DNA from 4 places in the Janthinobacterium sp. GW823-FHT01H08 genome. Region 3 is predicted to be linked to each of the others. Evidence: predicted binding sites of a transcription regulator. Region 3 holds the regulator's gene; each other region holds the start of a gene.
What was found. Region 3 encodes FNR, which switches genes on or off when oxygen is low (the NO sensors DNR and NnrR bind a similar motif). Its sites were predicted from a motif close to TTGATNNNNATCAA; they were not measured.

Region 1 (5,790 bases), 670 kb from region 3:
TCCGCTGGCGCTGCGCCGGCGGCGTCATCTGATGGCCAGATTTACCCGGGACCGGGCGGCGAACTTGCTATAGTAGCGGCAACGCCGCGCGGCATGCCCGCGATCCCGGCTTCCCCCTTAGAAATCAGAGAGATACCATGCTTTACCTGCTTGCCATCGTGATCGTCATCGCCCTGCTGTACTACGTCTTCAGCGGCCGCACGCCCGTCAAACCGCTGCACAAGCCACTCGTGTCCGTGCGCCAGTACGTGCCGGCGATCCCTGCGGGCGCACCGGCGCACCACTGGAGCGACGAGGGGCGCTTTGCGTCGGAAGTGGAAAACGAAGCGATGTACCAACCCGCCATCGCCAAGCTGGCCGGCGAACACGGCCCCGGCAACGCGGAAGAAAAATGCCTGGCCCTGCTCGTCTGCGACGATGCCAATCCGTTCCAGGACAAGGCCATCGCCGTCTTCATCGACGGCCTGCTGGTGGGCTACCTGTCGCACAACGACGCCCTGCGCCTGCGCCGCAACCTGGGCCGCATGGATCTGGTGGGCCAGCTGACCTCGTGCGACGCCGTCATCCGCGGCGGCGGCCTGTGGAACGGCAAGCGCCTGTCGTACGCCGTCTGGCTGGACTTGCAGCCGTACAACTAATGATCGCTATAGCGCGCGCGCCAGCCTGACGGCCCGCGTGGCAATAAAGCTGGGCAGGAATTTTTCAATTTCAAAGCGCGGGTGGGGATGCATTTCCTCGTGGTAACCGGCCAGCACGAAGCCCGCCGCCAGCTGGCCGCCGATCTGGCTGTCCAGGCCGTGGCCGAAGACCAGCGCCTCGCCCTTTTCCATGCGCGCCGCCAGCGCATCGGCATCCATATCCTCCACATCCGAATACGGCAGCACGAAACGTGGCCGTATCAAGCCCTGCTGTGCCCATTGCGGATCGCGGTCGCCGATGAAGACGGCTGGGTTAAAGAAACTGCTCAGCAGCACGCCGCCATCGGCCAGCACGCGCGCGCATTCGCGCCACACGGGGGCGATATCGGGCACGTACTGGTTCGACACGGGGTGGATGATGACATCGAAGCTGGCGTCGGCAAAGCAGGCCAGATCGCGCATATCGCCCTGGACGGTGGCCAGTTGCAAGCCGTCGCGTTCGGCCACCATGCGGTCTTGCGCCAGTTGCTGTTCAGACAGATCGAAGACGGTGACGTGCGCGCCGGCGGCAGCCAGCACGGGCGCCTGCTGCCCGCCGGCACCGGCCAGGCACAGGATGCGCTTGCCGCGCACCTCGCCCAGCCAGCCGGCCGGCAAGGGACCGGGCGTCAGATGGATTTGCCACTGCCCGGCACGGGCCGCGGCGATGGTGGCGCTGTCGACGGGTTGCGACCACGGGCTGTTCCGTGCAGCCTGGGCATCCCAGGCTTGCTGATTGTGCTGCAAGAAGTTGTTACCGTTATTACCTAAAGGCATCGTCATCCTTTCAGAAAAACAGGACGCGAATGTAGCATGACTCCAGGCAAGGCGCCACACTGCGCGTGCTGGCCGAAAAGAATACGAGAAGGCCTGGAAGCCCGAGAAGTGAACTCCCGCCACGGCCAGCGTTGTTGCGTCACACAAAGAAGTGCCGGACAGATGGCGCCGGCGCCGATGCAGACCACTGGAAGGACAAGGAGTTCAATGCCATTATGGCTGGTGGCGGACCCCGCATTTTGATGCACATCAAACAGCTCGCAATCTCCTGGCTATCGCCTTGCGAAAGGCCCTCGTCCATATTTTTTTGACCCACGTCAAGCCCCGCATAAGAAAACCGCCCGCCGGCACGGCAATGCTGGACTTGCCCGTGTTGCCGTTCTAGCCTTGTTGCCATCCTGACTAGCGAATGACACCATGGCTTACAAATCCATCCTCGTCCACGCCGACCTGTCGCGCCATGCGCCGCAGCGCATCGCCATCGCGGCGCGGCTGGCGCACGCGCACCAGGCGCACCTGATCGGCGCGGCCATGACGGGCGTGTCGCGCTTTACCCTGGAAAACAACCGCGGCATGCGCGGCGGCGCCGTGGCGGCGCAGATCAATGCCCTGCACGGGCAGGCGGAACAGGCGCTGGCCCAGTTTGAAACACTGGCGCGCCAGGCCGGCGCCGTCTCGCTCGAGCGGCGCCTGATCGAAGACGATGAGGATGGCGGCATGGCCGTCAGCGCCCGCTACAGCGATCTGACGGTGCTCAGCCAGCACGACGACCTCGAGGCGCTGCCCGGCGCCATGAGCGACCTGGTGCCCTATGTGATGCTGAATGCGGCGCGTCCCGTGCTGATCGTGCCGCGCAGCGGCCAATTCGCGCAAGTGGACAACACGGTGGTGGTGGCCTGGGATGGCAGCATGGAGGCGACGCGCGCCATCGGCCACGCCCTGCCGCTGCTGCGCGCGGCGCGCCTGGTGGTGCTGGCGCTGCTGCACCCGCCGGCCGGCCACGCGCAGCCGGCGCGCCACCCGGGCGCCGACATCGCCGCCTACCTGAGCCGCCATGGCGTGCCCGTCGAAGTGCGCTCGGCCATCACCACGGCCGACATCGGCGCGGCGCTGCTGGCCATGGCCGCCGAAGTGCATGCGGACCTGCTGGTGATGGGCGGCTACGGCCACGCGCGCTTCCGCGAAATCCTGCTGGGCGGCGTGACGGAAACCGTGCTGCGCCAGATGACACTGCCCGTGCTGATGGCGCATTGAGGTCAAGCGCGCCATGTCTATTTATTAAATAGCTATAATTGCCTGATTACTTACTTCAAGGCAATTTACATGAAGCAACAACTGATCAATTGGGGCAGCACCCTGGCGCCGTTCGGCAGCGAACTGCTGTGGACCGCCCTGCCATCGATGCTGCTGTATGGCATGCTCGGCTTTGTGCTGGCGCTCGGCATCTGCTACCAGCTGGCCAGAAAATGCCTGCTCGTGCGCCGTCCGCGCGCCTGGCATGTGGCCGCCAAGCTCAGCTATGTATTGATCCTGCTCGCGCTGCCGCTCCTCGGCGGCGGGTTTGGCGCCGTGCACAGCGCACACCGCATGGTCAATCAGGCCCTCGAGCGCGACCTGCAGCCGGTGGTCGAAGCGCAGATGCCGGCGCTGCGCGTCTACCTGGAGCAGCAGGTCAAGCTGATCGCCCCGGGCCAGCCCATCAGCGTGCGCAGCCTGCTCGAACCCTTCGTGCAAGGCATGTATTACCAGCCCACGTCCAGCAGCTACTGGGAACGCAGCAAGGCGCGCTGGATCAATGAATTCATCCTGCGCCGCGGCAGCGTGCTGCTGACGCAAGTGCTGCAGGAACAGCTGATCGCCAGGGTCGGCCTGCTCGGCGAAGCGCTCAAGGGCGCCAACTTCCGTGGCCAGGCGACGGGCGAGCTGGCCGCGCTGGGCACCGACCTGGCCGTGCGCCTGACCACCGACGTGGCGCGGCAGGCCGACTTCAGCAAACTCGACAAGTCAGTGCCGATGATTTTCGTCGACGCCATCAAGCGCCAGGCCGGCGCGTATTTCAATTCGCTCAAGATCACGCTGTGCCTGTTCGCGCTGGTCGCGCTGCTGCTGGTATGGGGCGAGATCATGCTGTACCGCCACTATTACCTGCGCCGCCATCCGGCCGCCACGGCCCTGCCCGTGCAACCGACGTAAAAAAGCCGCCCCTCCTTGCGGATGGGGCGGCTTTTCATGTGCAGCTAACGCTTAGACCTTACGCTGGGCCACTGCGTCGACCACGCACAAGGCCGTCATGTTGACGATGCGGCGCACGGTGGCCGATGGCGTCAGAATGTGCACGGGCTTGGCGCAGCCGAGCAGGATCGGACCCACGGCGATGCCGTTGCCGGCCGCCGTCTTCACCAGGTTGTAGGCGATGTTGGCCGATTCGATGTTCGGCATGACGAGCAGGTTGGCGTCGTTCTTCAGTGCCGAATTCGGCATGATCTTTTGACGCAGCTTGCTGTCGAGGGCCGTATCGCCGTGCATTTCGCCGTCGATTTCCAGGTCCGGCGCACGTTCCTTGACGATGGCCAGCGCGGCGCGCATCTTTTGCGCCGAGGCGCTGTCGCTGGAACCGAAATTCGAGTGCGACAGCAGGGCCGCGCGCGGCGACAGGCCGAAACGGGTCATCTCTTCGGCGGCCATGATGGTGATCTCGGCCAGCTGCTCGGCGTCCGGGTTTTCATTGACGTGCGTGTCGACCATCACCAGCTGGCGCTCCGGCATGATCAAGACGTTCATGGCCGCATACACATTGCTGCCGGCGCGCTTGCCCAGCACCTGGTCGATGTATTTCAGGTGCAGCTGGGTGGTGCCGAAGGTGCCGCAGATCATGCCGTCGGCATCGCCCTTGTGGATCATCATCGAGCCGATCAGGGTGTGGCGGCGGCGCATTTCCAGCTTCGCGTATTCCTCGGTGACGCCCTTGCGGCTGGTCATCGCGTAGTACGTGTTCCAGTAATCGCGATAGCGCTCGTCGAAGTCCGGGTTGATGACGTCGAAATCGACGCCTTGCTTGAGGCGCAGGCCGAACTTCTGGATGCGCGCTTCGAGCACGGGCGGACGGCCCACCAGGATGGGACGCGCCAGTTTTTCATCGACTACCACTTGCACGGCGCGCAGCACGCGCTCTTCTTCGCCTTCGGCGTAGACGATGCGCTTGAGTTCGGCCGGCGTGGATTTGGCCATCAGGAACAGCGGCTTCATGAAGGTGCCGCTGCGGTAGACGAATTGCTGCAGGCTGTCCGCGTACGCCTGCAAGTCCTTGATCGGACGCGTGGCGACGCCGGAATCCTCGGCCGCCTTGGCCACGGCCGGCGCGATCTTGATCAGCAAACGCGGATCGAACGGCATCGGGATCAGGTATTCAGGACCGAACGACAGGTTGCTGATGCCGTAGGTGGTGGCGACGATGTCGGACTGCTCGGCGTGCGCCAGGTCGGCGATCGCGTGCACGACGGCGATTTCCATCTCGCGCGTGATGGTGGTGGCGCCGCAATCGAGGGCGCCGCGGAAGATGTAGGGGAAGCACAGCACGTTGTTGACCTGGTTCGGATAGTCCGAACGGCCCGTGGCGATGATGGCGTCGCTGCGCACGGCCTTGACTTCTTCCGGCAGGATTTCCGGATTCGGGTTGGCCAGCGCAAGGATCAGCGGGTTCGGCGCCATCTTGCGCACCATGTCCTGTTTCAGCACGCCGGCGGCGGAAACGCCGAGGAAGATGTCGGCGTCCGGGATGACTTCGCCCAGGGTGCGCAGCGGCGTGTCTTGCGCGAAGCGTTCCTTGTCCGGATCCATCAGTTCCGCGCGGCCCTTGTAGACGACGCCGGCCAGATCGGTGACGTAGATGTTTTTCAACGGGAAGCCCAGGTCGACGATCAGGTCCAGGCAGGCCAGCGCCGCGGCGCCCGCGCCCGAGACCACCAGCTTGCAGTCCTCGATCTTCTTGCCGACGGCTTTCAGGCCGTTCAGGATGGCCGCGCCGACGATGATGGCGGTGCCGTGCTGGTCATCATGGAAGACGGGAATCTTCATGCGGTCGCGCAGCTGGCGCTCGATGTAGAAGCACTCGGGCGCCTTGATGTCTTCCAGGTTCACGCCGCCGAAGGTCGGTTCCAGCGACGCGATGATGTCGACCAGTTTATCGGGATCCGATTCGTTGATTTCGATGTCGAAGACGTCGATGCCGGCGAATTTCTTGAACAGCACGCCCTTGCCTTCCATCACCGGCTTGGCGGCCAGCGGGCCGATATTGCCCAGTCCCAGCACGGCCGTGCCGTTGGTGATGACGGCCACC
Region 2 (5,790 bases), 2.2 Mb from region 3:
ATGTGGGCCTGCTTGCGGGCGATCAGCTCCGCGTCGCAGGTGGGGCAAAATTCATGTTTGCCGGCCAGGTAGCCGTGGCGCGGGCAGATGGAAAACGTGGGCGTGACGGTGATGTAGGGCAGCGAGAAGCGGCTCAGGGCGCGTTTGACCAGCTCGCGGCAGGCGTTCGCGTCCGACAGCGCTTCCGTCATGTACAAATGCAGCACCGTGCCGCCCGTGTATTTGCGCTGCAGCGCGTCCTGCAATTCGAGCGCCTCGAACGGGTCGTCCGTGTGGCCGACGGGCAGTTGCGACGAGTTCGTGTAATACGGATTGTCGACGGTGCCGGCCTGCAGGATGGCGGGATAGCGCTTGCGGTCTTCGCGGGCGAAGCGGTACGTCGTGCCTTCGGCCGGCGTCGCTTCCAGGTTGTACATATGGCCCGTCTCTTCCTGGAAGGCCACCATGCGGGCGCGCACGTGGTCGAGCAGGCGGATCGCCAGCGCATGGCCCTCGGCGGACGTGATGTCCCAGGCGTCGCCGCTGAAATTGCGGATCATCTCGTTGATGCCGTTCACGCCCAGGGTAGAAAAGTGGTTGCGCAGGGTACCCAGGTAGCGCTTCGTGTACGGGAACAGGCCCTGCTGCATCAGTTCCTCGATGGTGCGGCGCTTGATTTCCAGGCTGGTCTTGCCCAGTTCCAGCAGGCGGTCCAGGTCCGCCATCAAGGCCGCTTCGTCGCCGCGCCACAGGTGGCCCAGGCGCGCGCAGTTGATCGTCACCACGCCCAGGGAGCCCGTCTGCTCGGCGGAACCGAACAGGCCATTGCCCCTTTTCAGCAGTTCGCGCAAGTCCAGCTGCAAGCGGCAGCACATGGAGCGGATCATGTTCGGCTTGAGTTCCGAATTGATGAAGTTCTGGAAGTAGGGCAGGCCGTAGCGGGCCGTCATTTCGAACAGGCGTTCCGCGTTTTCGCTATGCCAGTCGAAATCCTCGGTGATGTTATAGGTGGGGATGGGGAAGGTGAAGACCCTGCCCTTGGCGTCGCCCGCCATCATGATCTCGATGTAGGCGCGGTTGATCATGTCCATCTCCGCCTGCAGCTCGCCATAGCTGAAGTCCATTTCCCGGCCGGCGATGACGGGAATCTGCTCGCGCAGGTCGTCCGGGCAGACCCAGTCGAAGGTGAGGTTGGTGAACGGCGTCTGCGTGCCCCAGCGCGATGGCACGTTGAGGTTGAAGATCAGCTCCTGCATGTACTGGCGCACGTCTTCGTAGCGCAGGCTGTCCTTGCGGATGTAGGGCGCCATATAGGTATCGAAGGAGCTGAACGCCTGCGCGCCGGCCCACTCGTTTTGCAGGGTGCCGAGGAAGTTGACGATCTGGCCGATGGCGCTCGACATGTGCTTGGGCGGGCCCGATTCGATCTTGCCCGGCACGCCGTTCAAGCCTTCGTGCAGCAGGGTGCGCAGCGACCAGCCGGCGCAATAACCGGCCAGGATGTCGAGGTCGTGGATGTGCAGGGCCGCTTCGCGGTGCGCCGCGCCCACTTCCGGCGGATACACCTGGTCCAGCCAGTAGTTGGCGATGACCTTGCCCGATACATTGAGTATCAGGCCGCCCAGCGAGTAACCCTGGTTGGCGTTGGCGTTGACACGCCAGTCGCGCCGGTCCAGATATTCATTGATGGACGCGGCGACATCGACCTGGCCGCGTGTGGGGGAAACTGCATTTGTCGTCATGAAACCTCCAATAAACACAACATGCGGTGTTTTTATGGAGATTAATCACTAAATATAGTGGCGTCAAAGGGCGCGTGCAGTTGCGTGACGAATCCTTGATGCAGGTGAAAAATCCACGTCAGCCGCTTTTGTTCCAGCGCGTTTCGCGCAGGATCAGCCAGCTCGCGCAAAAGAACGCGGCGCCGCAGGCGGCCACGCTGGCGACGGAGGCGGGCAGCACGTGCGTCCAGATTTCCAGCGGCGTGTAGGTGCTCCAGCTGGCCACGCGCGCGTCGAAGGTGACGTAGTTCGCCAGCAGCCAGTAGACGGCCAGCAGGCCCGTGCAGATGGCGGCCTGACGCAGCAGCGGCATCTTGCGGCGCGCGAACACGGCCAGCAGGAACAGCAGCAGCACGCCCGGATACGCGCCCAGCACTTCCGGCGACAGCACGGAGATGGTCCCTGCGTCATAGCCATCGGGCGGGCCGGCCCACTGCACCTGCAGCGCGGTGAGGAACAGGGTGAGCAGGAAAATCAGCAGCGGTTTGCGGGTCATGGCGGGCAATCGGATAGGGAAAAAGTGGGGCATTTTACAGCCAGGTCAAGCAAGTTGAACGCGCGCCAGCCATGCATGCATTCCTTCACCTGTGTCAAGGACTGGGCGGTATGGGCGGGGCTATAGTCTGCACCCTGAGCCGATACAGGACTGTGAACACCATGATGCTTGAATCAACCACCGCCACCCGCGTGGCCGGACCGCTGGAACTGGTCTGCCCCGCCGGCAGCCTGCCCGCCTTGAAAGCGGCCGTCGACAATGGCGCCGACACCGTGTACCTGGGTTTTCGCGACGCCACCAATGCACGCAATTTCGCCGGCCTCAATTTCGACGAAAAGGCCATCGCCGAGGGCGTGCGCTACGCCCACCAATATGGACGCAAGGTGCTGCTGGCGCTGAATACCTATCCGCAGCCGCACAACTGGGCCGTGTGGCGCAGCGCCATCGACCGCGCCGCGCAAGCCGGCATCGACGCCATGATCGTCGCCGATCCGGGCTTGATGGCGTATGCAAGCGAGCATCACCCGCAGCTGCGCCTGCACCTGTCCGTGCAAGGCTCGGCCACCAACTACGAAGCGATCAATTTTTACCAGGAACACTTCGGCATCGCCCGCGCCGTGCTGCCGCGCGTGCTGTCGATGGCGCAGGTCGAGCAACTGATCAGCAAGACGGACGTCGAGATCGAGGTCTTCGGCTTCGGCAGCCTGTGCGTGATGGTCGAAGGGCGCTGCGCGCTGTCGTCGTATGCGACGGGCGAGGCGCCGAACACGCACGGCGTGTGCTCGCCGGCGAAATCCGTGCGCTGGCTGGAAACGCCGAACGGCCTCGAATCGCGCCTGAACGGCGTGCTGATCGACCGCTACGCACCGGGCGAAAACGCCAGCTATCCGACCCTGTGCAAGGGGCGTTTCGAAGTCAACGACGAAGAGTATTACGCCATCGAGGAGCCGGCCAGCCTGAACACGCTGGCGCTGCTGCCGCAGCTGATCGCCATGGGCGTGCGCGCCGTGAAGATCGAAGGGCGCCAGCGCAGCCCTGCGTATGTGGCGCAGGTGACGCGCGTGTGGCGCGAGGCGATCGACGCCTGCCGCGAAGGCAATGCGCGCTACGCCGTCAAGCCGGGCTGGATGGCGGCCATGGACAAGCTGGCTGAAGGCCAGCAGCACACGCTTGGCGCCTATCACCGCTCCTGGAAATAGCAAAACCTGCTGCGCTTCTCGGCCCCGCCGCGAGCCGCTCGCTACGGTTTTGTCACTTAAAAAAATATTGGAAAAGGCATGCTAAAACTCTCTTTGGGTCCCTTGCTGTACTACTGGCCGCGCGCCACCGTCTTCGAGTTTTACCAGCAGATCGCCGGCACCGCCGTCGATATCGTGTACCTGGGCGAAACCGTCTGCTCGCGCCGGCATGAGCTGCGCCTGGCCGACTGGCTCGATATCGCCGACATGCTGGCCGCCGCCGGCAAGGAAGTGGTGCTGTCGACGCAGGCGCTGATCGAGGCGGGCGCCGAACTGGCCACCCTGCGCCGCATCACGGGCAATGGGCGCTACGGCGTCGAGGCCAACGACATGGGCGCCGTGCATTGCATGGAAAAGGGCGCATCCTTCGTCGCCGGCCCCCATTTGAACCTGTTCAATGGCCCCAGCCTGCAACTGATGGCGCGCCTCGGTGCGCGGCGCTGGGTGATGCCGCTGGAAATGGGACAGACGGCGCTGGCCGAGATGCAGCGCCAGAAACCGGAAGGGCTGGAGACGGAAGTGTTTGCCTACGGACGCATGCCGCTGGCGTTTTCCGCGCGCTGCTTCACGGCGCGCAACCGCAACCTGCCGAAGGACGACTGCGGCTACAGCTGCCTGGAAGAGCCGGACGGCCTGCTGCTGCGCACGCGCGACGAAGTGCCCTTCCTCGTACTCAATGGCACGCAGACGCAGTCGGCGCTCGTCTACAACCTGGTGCGCGAACTCGACGCCATGCGCGACATGGGCGTGTCGGTGGCGCGCATCAGTCCGCAAGCCATGCATACGGAACAGGTGATCGCCATCTTCGACCGCGCCCGCCGGGGGCAGGTCAGCGGCATCGGCGCCCAGGCCCAGCTGGCGGCCTGCCAGCCGGCCGGCGCCTGCGACGGCTATTGGCACGGCCAGCCCGGCATGGAACAGCACGCCGCCCATTGAACGCATCGAAAGGAAGAACATGCAAGATCAACTGGAAAGATTGCCGGTCCCGGTCCCGGCCAAGCCTGCCATGAGCAAGCCCGCCGTGTCGTACCGGCTGCCCGAACCGCTGGCCGAATTGCTGTCCAAGCTGCCGCCGTATCCCGCCTCCTGGCTGTTCGTGCAAGGCTTGAACCGCCTGCTGGCGCCGCAATTGCCCGACGACGTGCGCTGCAGCCTGGAGGGGCGCAGCCTGCGCTTGCGCTTGCTGGACGCCGGTATCGCCTTCGATTTTGAGTGGCAGGGCACGGTGTTCGTGGCCGAACGCTATGTCGACGTGCCGGACCTGTGCATCGCCGCCAGCGTGCATGACTTGATGCTGCTGGCCCGGCGCCAGGAAGATCCGGACACCTTGTTCTTCAGCCGCCGTTTGAGCCTGGAAGGCGATACGGAGCTGGGCTTGCTGTTCAAGAATACGCTCGATGCCATCGAATTGCCGCCGTTCGACCTGCAGTCGCTGGGACCGCGTCGCGTGCTGGCGCATTTGCGCGACCGGGGCGCGCGGGGAGGCTGAGCGGAAAAGGGGAGGCGGGCGCTCAGTGGCGGCAGTGGCCGCAGGCGCCGCTGCACGATGGCAATTGTTCTTCATCGGACGCCTCGCCCATGAAGCCGGCGTCGTTGACGGCGGTCAGCAAACGTTCCTGCGTGGCCAGGCGTTCGTCGAATTGCACCGTGGCGCCGTGGCGCGCCAGCGAGACGCAGACGGTGGCCACGCCTGTGACGGCCTCAAGTGCGCCCGTCAATCTGTCGGCGCAGCCTTCGTGATCCATTCCAATAATATTCAAGCGCGCTGTCTGCATGTGGTCCTCTTGTTTTTCAGATAAAAAAACAGCGTAGGCGAGGGGCGCGCATGCCGTCCAGAGCAGCACGCAAGATTTATTTTCTATTTACGGTTTTATTGATCTGGATTAATTTGCACCGCTCCACTTCCGCCTGAATTGCTGTTGTTTTGTACACAGTTTCCATAATCCAGTCGACAAGCGTGCCCTGCTGCGCGATACTGTCATTCTGATAAGAACGCTGATGAAAGCGCTGGAAAGGAGGGGCCATGCAGCGCCGCCCCCTGCTCAAGCTTGCCGCCCTGTGGCCGTTGGGCGCTGCCGCCGCCGGCACGTCGCCGCCGCTGCAGCTCGTGTATCCGCGCCACCAGGCGCTCGATGATCCGCAGCAAGGTTATGTGACGGCCTTGCTGCAAATGGCGCTGTCGCGGTCGGGCCATGCCTATGCCTTGCGCCGCTCCGCACTGCGCATGGTGCAGACGCGCGCCATGCAGGAAATCGCCATGGCGTCGGGCAGCGTCGATGTCGTCTGGGCCATGACG
Region 3 (5,790 bases):
CGGGCTTTACCTTTGTCGGCTACTTCACGCCGATCAAGGAACTGGCGCGCGAGGTGACCACCCTCAATTTCGGTCCCTGGGAATGGTTCTGGGTCTTGTTCTACAGCCTGGCAACCTACGGCAACGCGGGCTGGCTGCGCGAGCAGGTGTGCAAATACATGTGCCCCTACGCGCGCTTCCAGAGCGCCATGTTCGACCAGGACACGCTGATCATCACCTACGATGCCAAGCGCGGCGAACCACGCGGCGCCATGAGCAAGAAGGCCGGCAACAACGACAAGCTGGGCGACTGCATCGATTGCACCCTGTGCGTGCAGGTGTGTCCGACCGGTATCGATATCCGCAACGGCCTGCAGTATGAATGCATCGGCTGCGCCGCCTGCGTCGATGCCTGCAATACGGTGATGGACAAGGTCGAGCGGCCGCGTGGCCTGATACGCTACAGCACCGACCATGCGATGGAAAACAACTTCAATTCGAAGCAGATCCGCCAGCGCGCCATGCGCCCGCGCGTGCTGATCTACACGTCCATCCTGGCCCTGATCATCATCGCCGTGTGTACCTCGCTGGCCCTGCGCACGCCCCTGAAGATGGACGTGATCCGCGACCGCGGTTCGATGGGACGCGAGGTGGAAGACGGCATGATCGAAAACGTCTATCGTCTGCAGATCATGAACACCTCGGAGCAAAGCCAGCATTTCAAAATCAGCGCTTCCGGCTTGCCGGGTCTGACCTTGCTGACGCGCGACGAAGTGACCTTGCAGCCGACGGAAACGCTGGGCTGGCCGATCCGCCTGCGCGTGCCGCACGGCGTCGGCGAGAAGGGCTCGAACAAGATTGCGATCGAATTGCACTCGCTGGACGACCCGTCGCTGCATGTGCGCGAAAGCGCGGTGTTCATCGTGCCGCGGTGACGTTGATTTGGGGTCGGCCCCTCCGGGTCCGACCCCGTTATTTCGCCGTAGGGGTATCATCAATCATGCGTTAGGGTCACTTGATTTTCAACCCGGAAGCAAAAGCTGGAGTCGGACCCAAAGGGTCCACCCCCAAGGAGAACACAATGTCCGACAGTCTGAAACTGCAACCTCCCGTTGCCCCCTGGTACAAGCATCGCTGGCCATGGCTGCTGATGATCGGTCCCGGCCTGTCCGTGGTCGTCGGCAGCTTCATGGGCTATATCGCGTTTACGCAGCCCGACGCGCTGGTGGTGGGCGACTATTACAAGCAGGGCAAGGCGATCAACCAGGATTTGAAGCGCGACACGATCGCCAGCGACCTGGCCATGGATACGACCCTGTCGTATGACGTCGCTGCAGCGCGCCTCAGCGGCTCCGTGCACAGCTTCGGCAAGGCGTACCAGGGGCCTTTGCAGCTGCACCTGGCGCATGCGACCCTGCCGGAAAAGGATATCAAGCTGCTGGTGCAACCCGATGCGGCCGGCAATTTTTCCGTGACGCTGCCGATGCTCGAGCGCAGCCGCTGGCAAGTGCTGGTGGAAAACGACAAACGCGAGTGGCGCCTGTCCGGCATCTGGACCTGGCCTGTGCAACGCAGCATCGCGCTGCACGCGGATGAAGAGCTATAACGTACAGCGCCGGGAAAAAACCGTAGCGAGCGGCAGTGATTTGTGGCTGAGAAGCACAGCTGTGCTATAGCACAGCGAGCATCGCAGGCCGCAAAGCACGACGCGCAGTAGGTTTTGACGGTGCTGTTACTTGCAGACGTCGGTGCCGGCTGTAATAGCTTTTAACTTGGCCGGCTGCAAGATCTCGATCTCACGGTTGGAAACGCGCAGCCAGCCTTCCTTCTTGAATTTCGACAATAAACGGCTGACGCTTTCGATGGTCAGGCCCAGGTAGTTGCCGATTTCCTCGCGCGACATGCGCAACTGAAATTTGCTGGCCGAATAGCCGCGCGCTTCATAGCGCGACGCCAGGTTGACGATAAAGGCGGCAAAACGCTGCGTCGCCTGCATGTTGCCCAGCAACAGCATGACACTTTGCTCGCGCGTGATTTCCTGGCTCATCATGCGGTGGAAATGGCGCAGCAGGGTCGGCATATTGCCCAGCAATTGTTCCAGGCTGGAAAACGGGATTTCACACACTTCGCTGTCTTCCAGCGCCACCGCATTACAGTGGTGGCGGTCGGCGCTGATGGCGTCCATGCCCAGCAGTTCGCCCGCCATCTGGAAACCCGTCACCTGCTCTTCGCCGCCCGGATTGATCTGGTAGGTCTTGAAGTGGCCCAGACGGATCGCATACAGGTTCTGGAACGAGTCGCCGATGCGGAACAGCGAAGCGCCGCGCACGATCTTGCGGCGGCGGCCAATGATCTGGTCCAGTCTGTCCATGTCGCCCACGTCGAGGCCCATCGGCAGACACAATTGATGCATGCTGCAGGTCGAGCATCGCGCACGCAACGCTTCCACGGTCACTGTGGGCGAGGTTGGAGTGAGTAGCGCTTCAGTCATGTCGGTACCTTTTAGAAAATGCAACAACAAGTTTACTGCATACAGGGTTGCCGTGTGCCAATTTCACCGCAATTTCGCTGAATAAACGACGTTCCGACTTTAATTATATGGCAACATCGTCAAAAGCCCATGCGGAGAGGGCAATTTGCGTGGCGGCGCTTGCCAAGCTGGGGTATTGATAGGAAAATTCCTGACAGCATTATCTGCCGCCTGTGCCGCCCGGTACTGAAAAGGAAATCATGAAGCCTCTCGGCATCAAAGCAAAAGTCGCGCTGGCCACCAGCCTGACCTCGATCGCCATGATCGCGCTGGTCACCATGATCCAGGTGCAGCACATGCGCGACGATTTCACCAAGGTACTGTTGAGCCAGCAGTCGTCCCTGATCAGCCGCACCGCCGCCGAGCTCGACGACAAGCTGGGCATGCTGCTGCAGATCGTCACCCTGACGGCCCGGCAGCAGCCGCCAGAACTGATCACCCAGCCCGCCCAATTGCGCGAATACTATTCGCGCCGCTCGATGCTGGTGCTGTTCGACGACGTGCTGGTGCTCGACGCGCACGGCGCCGTCGTGGCCGACATGCCGGAAGTGGCGGGGCGCGCCGGCATCAACGTCGCCGAGCGCGAGTATTTCCAGACCGTGCTGCGCACGCGCCAGCCCATGATCACCGAGCCGATGCTGGGCAAATCGAGCGGCATGCCCATCGTGCAGATGGTCGCGCCCGTGCTGGGCGCCGATGGCCAGGTGGCCGGCGTGGTGATCGGCGTGCTGCGCCTGTACAAGGATAACCTGCTGGGGAGGTTGCGCTCGGAAAAGATCGGCAAGAGCGGCTATTACTTCGTCCTCACGCGCGGCGCCGTGCCGCGCTATGTGCTGCATCCCGACACCAGCCGTTTGCTGCAGCCGCGCCTGCCGAACGCCAACCTGACGACCACCCGGCTGCTGAAGGACGATGGCGAAGGCACCATGGTCAGCACCAACAGCCGCGGCATCACGGCCGTCAACAGCTTCAAGCGCCTGAAATCCGTAAATTGGCTGCTGGCCGCCTCGCTGCCCCTCGACGACGCCTTCGAACCGTTCGACGGCGTGCTGTACCGGCTGGTGCTGTGGAGCATCCTCGCCTCGCTGCTGGCGGCAGCCGTGCTGGGCTGGGTCACCGTGCGCCTGCTCTCGCCGCTGGTGCGCCTGCGCGACACCCTGCAGGCGCTGCGCACCAGCGGCAGCCGTTTCACTCCCGTGCCCGTGCAGCAGCGCGACGAGATCGGCGAGCTGACGGAAGCGTTCAACGGCCTGATGAGCGAGCGCGACCGCTTGCAGCAGGAGCTCGAATCGCGCGCGGCGGAGCTGGAACAGGAGCGCGACCGGGCCGAGGCGGCCAACCGCGCGAAGAGCGATTTCGTGGCGAACATGAGCCATGAAATCCGCACGCCCCTCAATGCCGTGCTGGGCATGGTGTATTTGCTGGGCAATACCAAGCTCGATACGGAACAGCGCAAGTATCTGACCATGGTGCGCGTGGCGGGCCAGTCGCTGCTGGGCATCCTCAACGACGTGCTCGATTATTCGAAGATCGAGGCACGCCGCATGGAATTGTCGCCCGTCGAATTCGACCTCGACGAAGTCATGAACACGCTGGCCACGACGATGACGATGAATGCGGGCGAAAAGGAGCTGGAACTGGCGATTGCCGTCGAGCCCGACGTGCCGCGCCGCCTCATGGGCGACGCCCAGCGGCTGCAGCAAATTCTCGTCAACCTGGCCGGCAACGCGATCAAGTTTACCGAGAGCGGCGAAGTGGTGGTGGCCGTCAGCCTGGCCGAGAAAGACAAGGGCCGCGCCTGGCTGCGCTTCGAAGTGCGCGACACGGGCATCGGCATGACGGAGTTGCAGCAACAGCAGCTGTTTGCCGCGTTTTCGCAGGGCGACCAAAGCATCACGCGGCGCTTCGGCGGCACGGGCCTGGGCCTGGCCATCAGCAAACAGCTGATCCACATGATGGGCGGCGACATCGCCGTCGCCAGCAGCGAAGGCAAAGGCAGCCGCTTCTGGTTCAGCGTGCCGTTCGAGATGCTGGCGCAGCCGGCCGAAACGCGGCGCACGCCCACCCTGGGCCAGCTGCGCCTGCTGGTGGCCGACGACAACCGCACCACGCGCGAACTGATCGTCAAGCTGATCGAGGCGTGGGGCTGGCTGGCCGACGAAGTGGACTCCGGCTTTGCCGCTATCGAACTGTACCGCGAGCGCCTGGCGCAGCAGCAGCCGTACGACGTGGTGCTGGCCGACTGGCACATGCCCGTGATGGACGGCCTGGCCACGGCCAAGGCCATCCGCCAGGCGGCCAGCGGCCAGCGCCAGCCCATCGTGGTGATGGTCAACGCCTTCGCCCGCAACCACCTCGAGGAAATCTCCAGCGCGGCCGAGGCCGACGTCGTGCTGATGAAGCCCATCACGGGCTCGAGCCTGTTCGACGCCCTGCACCAGGCGCTGATTACCAAGCACGACGGCGGCGAGCAGCGCATGCTGCAACAGCCGCTGGGCACGGAACTGGCCGGCGTGCATTTCCTGCTGGTGGAAGACAACCATTTGAACCAGGCCGTGGCGCGCGGCATCCTCGAACACATGGGCGCCACCCTCGACGTGGTGGGCGACGGCCTGCAAGCGGTGGAACGGCTGCGCACGGAAGCGCTGCGCTACGACATCGTGCTGATGGACATGCAGATGCCCGTCATGGACGGCTTCAGCGCCACCCACATCATCCGCACGGAACTACGCTTGAGCCTGCCCGTGATCGCCATGACGGCCGGCGTGCTGGCGTCCGAGCGCGAGCGCTGCATGACGGCCGGCATCAGCGATTTCATCGCCAAGCCCGTGGTGGTGGAAGAGATGATGGAAGTGATCCTGCGCCACCTGCCCAAGCGCCCGCCAGTGCAGACGGCCGGGCCGGCGCCCGTCGCCGATGAGGAAGTGTTTTCCATGGCGCCGCTGATGCGCGTGATGGGGCGCGACGCGAAAGGGCGCGGCGTGCTGCGGCGCATGGTGGAAGACGCGCTGAACAAGGGCATGACGCCCATGCGCGACGCCGAAACAGCATTGCAGGCAGGCCGCCACAGCGACGTGGCGCGCATCCTGCACAGCGTGCGCGGCTCCGTCGGCACCCTGGGCACGAAACGCCTGATCCGCACCGCGTTCGCCACCGAGGAAGCCATCGATGCGGGCCGCCTCGACGCAGTGCCGGCGCTGCTGGCGCAGACGGCGCAGGAACTGGAGCAGGCGCTGGCGGCGGCGGCCGATTGGTTGTCCAGGCTGAAGGATTAAGCCTGC
Region 4 (5,790 bases), 1.6 Mb from region 3:
CACAGCCGGCGGCGGCGCGAAGCGAGCGCGGCCGTTTCCGTGTCGGCGTGGGCGCAATTGCTGATGACGGGCAGGGACTGGTCTTTGTCACACATGGCGATATCCTGTTGGGCGGTGGGGCAGCGGTGGAAGAGAAATAGAAATTAGTGCGGCAGCGGCGAGGCAGGACGTCTGGCGCTCAGCATGCGTGCCAGGCGCTCGAGCAAGGTGGTCTTCGGCGGCGCGGGCCGGTGCAGCGCCACCAGGGTGGCCCATTGCTGCGACAGTTGCTGGCAAGTCGCTTGCAGCACGGGGCCGAGGCCGGGCGAGCCGGCCAGCGCTTGCAGGTGGCGTTCGATGACTGCGGCCAGTTTCTCGCAGGGACTGTCCGCATGGTAGTGCGACATCAGGTGCAGCACGGCCGACAGCAGCAATTCAGGCTGCTGGCCTTGCGGGGAAGGAAACATCGGGGAAGGTCGGTCGTTCGCCATCAAACACTCCTGTGCGGTGGTTTGGCTGGCTGCGCGCACGGGGCGCGACTGGCTGGCGAGCGTGGTGACTGGCTGCCGTGCTGCTTCAGGCAGTCAGGATCAGCTTGTTCAATTGGGTGACGCGCAGGCGATAGATCTTGCCGCTGTGCTCAATCTCCACTTCGCGGCCCTGCTGCAGCAGCGCTTCGCTGGTAATGCGGCGCGCCGGCTGGGCCATGCTGACGGGAGGACGGACGTGGGCGGTAGCGGCATCCTGGATCAAGGCTGGTTTTGAGCTTTGCATGTTGGGCTTTCTTTATCTCAGTTGAGAATGATTCGTATTTGCATTATTGTTGAATGTGGCCCGAAAAGCAAGGCTTATTTATGCGCAAGCCGTGCTTTTTTGCGATGGGATGGCAGCGTGGAGCATGGCGCTGCGCGAAGACGGCCACTGGCGCGGCATGGAAGGGGAGCGGCAGCAAAAAAGACCCGGCAAGGCGGTGCGCGCCTTGGTCGGGTCAAGCCTGTGCCAAGCTGGAAGAAATCGGGATGGCGTTAAATCGTGGCCAGCAATTGCGCCGAGGCGGCCGCGGCGGCGGTGGTGTCGGCCTTGAGCTTGGCGGCAGCCAGCTGCTTGGCGCGCGAGCGCGACGGCGGCAAGCGGCGCAGGGTTTTCAGGGCGTCCGGATCCTTGATGCCGATGGTGCGCTGGTCAACCGAGATCAGGCCGATTTCATTGAAGGCGGACAAAGTGCGGCTCACCGTTTCCAGGGTCAGGCCCAGGTAGCTGCCGATTTCGTGGCGCGTCATGCGCAGGTTGAACAGCTTGCTCGAATAGCCCATCTGCGCGAAGCGGTCGGCCAGCGAGACGAGGAAGCGCGCCACGCGGGCCTCGGCGCTCAGGGCGCCCAGCATGCCGATCATCGCCTGTTCGCGCACCAGTTCGCGGCTCATCACGCCGTACATGACGTTTTCCAGTTCCAGGTGAACACGTCCCAGCGCCGTCAGCTTCTTGAACGGCAACAAGATCAGGTCGCAGTCGGACAGTGCCACCGCTTCCGAGGAGTAGTGGCGCGAGTGGATGCCGTCGACGCCCAGCATGTCGCCCTTCATGGGAAAGCTCAGTACCTGTTCATTGCCGAATTCGTCGATGAGCACGGTTTTCAGGAAGCCCGAATTGACGATGTACAAGGTGTCGAACGGTTGGCCGATGGTATGCACGCGCTGGCCCGTCTTGAATTGCACGTGCTGGAACAGCAGTTCGTCGGCGGCGATGGTGCAGGCGCTGGAGATATGCAGCAGATCGCATACTTCCTTCAGGTTCGACCATAGCCGCCCCTGGCGCTGGCGCCCTGCTTCCATCGGGGAAGAGGGGGCCAGCGATGGGGCGGCGGCGCGGGTTTCGGGCGTTTGCGTGGACAGCATGTTCATCTCCTGGTGACAGGTAGTTCAGAGTTGAATGACAGGGTGCGCAGACGGCGGGCAGGGAAAGGGCGGCGCGCGTCCAGGCTGGTAAAGCTCAATTCGCTGACGACTTGCTGTGTGATGAAATAACTTCCCAGCAACTTGATTACTGGTTTCAGTATGCCAACAACCATATGCAATTAATATCAGCAGTGGCTGAATATGGCAGTAGGAGCTACGGTAGGGGGAGTAGGATTGTTCCTACGGTCGACGCGCGGGCGCGCGCCGCCGGGCTTACGTCTTGAAGGGGGAGAGCAGGCGGTGCGCCACGGCGTACTGCACCATTTCGGACAGCGAACTCATGCCCATTTTTTGCATGATGCGCGTCTTGTGCGTACTCACCGTCTTCACGCTCAGGTGCAGGTTGTTGGCGATTTCCGTGATCGACTTGCCCGCCACCAGCAGGGAAAAGACTTCGAACTCGCGGTCCGATAACTGTTTGTGCAGCAAGCTTTCATTCGGCATCATGATGTTGAGCACGAGCTGCTCGGCCACCTCGGCGCTGATGTAGGGGCGTCCCGATGCCACCTTGTGAATGGCGCCCACGAGCTGGGTGCCAGCGCTTTCCTTGGTCAGATAGCCTTGTGCGCCGGCGCGGATGGCGCGCACCGCATATTGTTCTTCCTCGTGCATGGTGAGGATCAGGATGGCCAGCTTGGGCGCCTCGCTGCGGATTTGCCGGATCAGGTCGACGCCGCTGCGGCCCGGCATTGACAGGTCGAGCAGCAGCAGGTCGAAGCCGCCCTGGCGCACCTGATTGAGTACTTCAAAGCCGTCGATGGCTTCGCCCACGATATCGATATCCGGCGCGCCGTCAAGGATGCGCTTCAAGCCTTCTCGCATGATGGTGTGGTCGTCGGCAATTACAATACGTATCATAGGCGGGCAATCTGGATGCGTGAAATCTGCTCTGTCCGTCACCGGACAATCAAATGTTGAGAAACGAGAAACGTTGTCATTTTAACTGAGGCGGCCGCATTATGCCTTTTTCTGCATATGCCGGCAACGGCGGCCCCGGTGGTCATGTGACCTCTTATTCGGACAGGGGTTCCTTGATCAGCCTATGCACGAGCACGGGCAATTTCGAGTGCGACAGCACTTTATTGGTCACGCTGCCCAACAGCAATTGCCCCCAGCCGCTGCGGCCATGCGAACCCATGAAAATCAGATCGCAATGCTGCAATTGCGCCACTTCCACGATCTTCAGGGCCGGGCTGTCGGAAAAGGCCGTCAGGCCCGTCGCTTCCAGGCCGCGCTTGGCGGCCGCGTCGAGGATGGGCTGCCAGTGGTCGGCGCCGGCCTTGCGCATGGCGATGCGGTACTCCTCCTCGCTGGGATAGCTTGGCGGAATGATTTCGATGTACACCGGGTACTGGTATTCGGGCGCCACATACAAGGCAAGGATGTCGGCGTGCATCTGTTCGGCAAAAGCAACGCCGGCGCAGGCCGTCAGGTTGGAGACGGTGGAGCCATCGGTGGCGATCAGAATTTTCTTATACATGGCAGGTCCTTTGGCGGTGACTGAGCGCGCGCAACGCCTCTTATTGTAGACGCGGCGGCAGCATTGTATTCATGCAAAGACTTGATAATTATCAATACAACTGCACCTTCAGTATAGACAACATTGGCAGAAAGATCGTGTGTAGCTGCAACGATGTCCATGTGACGCTGTTGCGCAGACGCCCGGAAGCAGGATTTCTTCTGCTGTGCGTGGTCTTGCACGCACGCCAATGGTAGTATTTCAAAATACAACAGCTGGAACACATATTTCCTTGTGGAAAAGCTCTTGTAGGCCAGCTTTGCACCAGGAAGCGCGTTTTGAGATTTACCAACAGGGCGGCGCCCTGCTACACTCGCACCATCGCAGCGGTATTGCCTCAAATCATCTTAATCGAGAAATTGTGGGTATCAGTCTGTAAAACGCACAGTTCAGGCGGAATTTTGACAAATTATGGAGAAGCAGGGATATGACCAACGCCGCTGATGATTTCGACGCATTATTCGATGAAGTATCTGCGCAAAGTGCGGCCGCGGCTCAGCCCGCGCCTGCCGCCGCGCCCGCTCCCGCCGTGATTGCGGAGGACGATTTCGACGCGCTGTTCGACTCGGTGTCGGCCAACGCCGCCGTGCCGGCAGCCGCCGAGCCCGTGGTCGCCGAGGCGGAAGCGCTGCCTGTGGCCGGCGCCGAGGCGTCTGGCGACGCGGCCGATCCCGTCGACCAGTCCGACAAGCCGATGTTCGAGCGTCTGGGCGGCATCGTGCGCCTGCTGCACGATTCGCTGCGCGAACTGGGCTACGACAAGGCGCTGACGGAAGCGTCGTCGCAGATCGTCGACGCCCAGGACCGCCTGGAATACGTCGCCACCCTGACCGAGCAGGCCGCCAACAAGGTCCTGAACACGCTCGACGAAGGCATGCCGGCGCAGGATGTGCTGTCGAAGAAAGCCAAGGACATGGATGGCCGCTGGACGGCGCTGTTCGACGGCAAGCTGAGCCTGGAAGAATTCAAGGCCCTGGCCGGCGACTCGCGCCAGTTCGCGCAAGCCGTTGCCGAAGCGACGGAAGCGGAAAAAGCGCGCTTGCTGGAAATCATGATGGCGCAGGACTTCCAGGACATCACGGGCCAGCTGATCAAAAAAGTGGTCAACATCACCAAGACCGTGGAAAACGAACTGGCCCAGCTGTTGCGCGACAACGCGCCGGCCGAGGTGCGCGAGAAACTGGCGCAAAAGCCGGTGCCGCTGATGCAGGGCCCGTCCGTGCCGTCGGTGGCGCTGGACCAGGATAATGTAGACGACCTTCTTGCGGATTTGGGATTCTAATGGACGATATGCTCAAGGATTTCGTCGTTGAGGCGATGGATCTTGCGGTTAATGTTGAAGAGCACTTGTTGCGCCTCGAGCGCGATCCTGACAACAAGGAAACACTGAATGCGGTGTTTCGTTCCTTCCACACGATCAAGGGCGGTGCCGGCTTCATGGGCTTGCCCGCGCTGGTGGCGGCCTGCCACCTGACGGAAAACCTGTTCGACGCCTTGCGCACGGGCGCCGCGCCCGTCACCCCCATCGCCATCGAGGCGGCGCTGCAGGCGTCCGGTTTCGTGGCCGACCAGCTGACGGAACTGGCCAATGGCGCCGCGCCGGAAAGCTTGCCGGCCATGCCGGAAGAGCTGGAACACATCCTGACGAACGCCATCGAAGGCAAGGGCATGGACGCGCCTGCGCCTGCCGCCGCCGTGGTGGCGGAAGTGGCCGCGCCCGTTGCCGAGGTTGCGGAAGTGCTTGCCGCCACGCCTGCCGCCGCCGTCTCCACCGTCGGCGCCGATGGCCTGGACTGGGAAGGCATGTATAACGCCGTCGTGCCCGAGGGCAGCCGGGTCGCTGCCGCGCCGGTGTCCGCCGTCGCCGCTGCCCCTGCCGTCGTGGCCGCCGCTGCTGCCGCTGCCGCTGCCGCTGCCGCTGCCGCCAAGCCGGCCGCCAAGGCCTGGGATGGCGCCGAACGACGCGAAGAGCGTCCGGAAGTGCGCCATGCCGCGCCCGTCAAGGAAGACAGCATCCGCGTCGACGCCGTCAAGCTCGACGCGCTGCTGGAAGTGGCCGGCGAATCCGTGCAGGCCGCCAACCAGGCTGCCGTGCTGCTCGAACGCTTGCTGCAATTCAAATTCGAAGGCCAGGCCGCCACCTTGATGGCGACCCTGGCGGAAACCCTGGAGCGCGCCTCGCGTTACTCGACCGAACTGCAGCGGGCCACCCTGGCCACGCGCATGCAGCCTGTCGGCCGCCTGTTCCAGAAATTCCCGCGCCTGGTGCGCGAGCTGGCGAAAGACCTGGGCAAGGATGTCGAGCTGACCATCGAAGGCGCGGAAACGGAAGTCGAC

Region 1: the regulator FNR is predicted to act here: its motif matches at 1,694-1,707, upstream of AC3RCG_RS25810 (universal stress protein).
Region 2: the regulator FNR is predicted to act here: its motif matches at 2,341-2,354, upstream of ubiU (ubiquinone anaerobic biosynthesis protein UbiU).
Region 4: the regulator FNR is predicted to act here: its motif matches at 3,496-3,509, upstream of AC3RCG_RS21625 (universal stress protein).

Annotation. Positions count from the first base shown of each region.
Region 1 covers NZ_CM179504.1:5,751,994-5,757,783, forward strand. The annotation lists gene AC3RCG_RS25795 (M56 family metallopeptidase) at 1-73, shown strand, start outside; gene AC3RCG_RS25800 (hypothetical protein) at 138-638, shown strand; gene AC3RCG_RS25805 (class I SAM-dependent methyltransferase) at 645-1,460, opposite strand; gene AC3RCG_RS25810 (universal stress protein) at 1,872-2,708, shown strand; gene AC3RCG_RS25815 (hypothetical protein) at 2,778-3,647, shown strand; gene AC3RCG_RS25820 (NADP-dependent malic enzyme) at 3,699-5,790, opposite strand, start outside.
Region 2 covers NZ_CM179504.1:2,532,381-2,538,170, forward strand. The annotation lists gene AC3RCG_RS11360 (ribonucleoside triphosphate reductase) at 1-1,721, opposite strand, end outside; gene AC3RCG_RS11365 (hypothetical protein) at 1,840-2,256, opposite strand; gene ubiU (ubiquinone anaerobic biosynthesis protein UbiU) at 2,418-3,455, shown strand; gene ubiV (ubiquinone anaerobic biosynthesis protein UbiV) at 3,534-4,430, shown strand; gene ubiT (ubiquinone anaerobic biosynthesis accessory factor UbiT) at 4,501-4,983, shown strand; gene AC3RCG_RS11385 (heavy-metal-associated domain-containing protein) at 5,006-5,269, opposite strand; gene AC3RCG_RS11390 (substrate-binding periplasmic protein) at 5,518-5,790, shown strand, end outside.
Region 3 covers NZ_CM179504.1:291,790-297,579, forward strand. The annotation lists gene ccoG (cytochrome c oxidase accessory protein CcoG) at 1-914, shown strand, start outside; gene AC3RCG_RS01240 (FixH family protein) at 1,061-1,585, shown strand; gene fnr (fumarate/nitrate reduction transcriptional regulator Fnr) at 1,712-2,470, opposite strand; gene AC3RCG_RS01250 (response regulator) at 2,710-5,784, shown strand.
Region 4 covers NZ_CM179504.1:4,809,451-4,815,240, reverse strand. The annotation lists gene AC3RCG_RS21650 (DUF2325 domain-containing protein) at 1-95, opposite strand, end outside; gene AC3RCG_RS21645 (hypothetical protein) at 144-470, opposite strand; gene hemP (hemin uptake protein HemP) at 556-753, opposite strand; gene AC3RCG_RS21635 (Crp/Fnr family transcriptional regulator) at 1,005-1,811, opposite strand; gene AC3RCG_RS21630 (response regulator) at 2,148-2,792, opposite strand; gene AC3RCG_RS21625 (universal stress protein) at 2,947-3,414, opposite strand; gene AC3RCG_RS21620 (protein phosphatase CheZ) at 3,881-4,735, shown strand; gene AC3RCG_RS21615 (chemotaxis protein CheA) at 4,735-5,790, shown strand, end outside.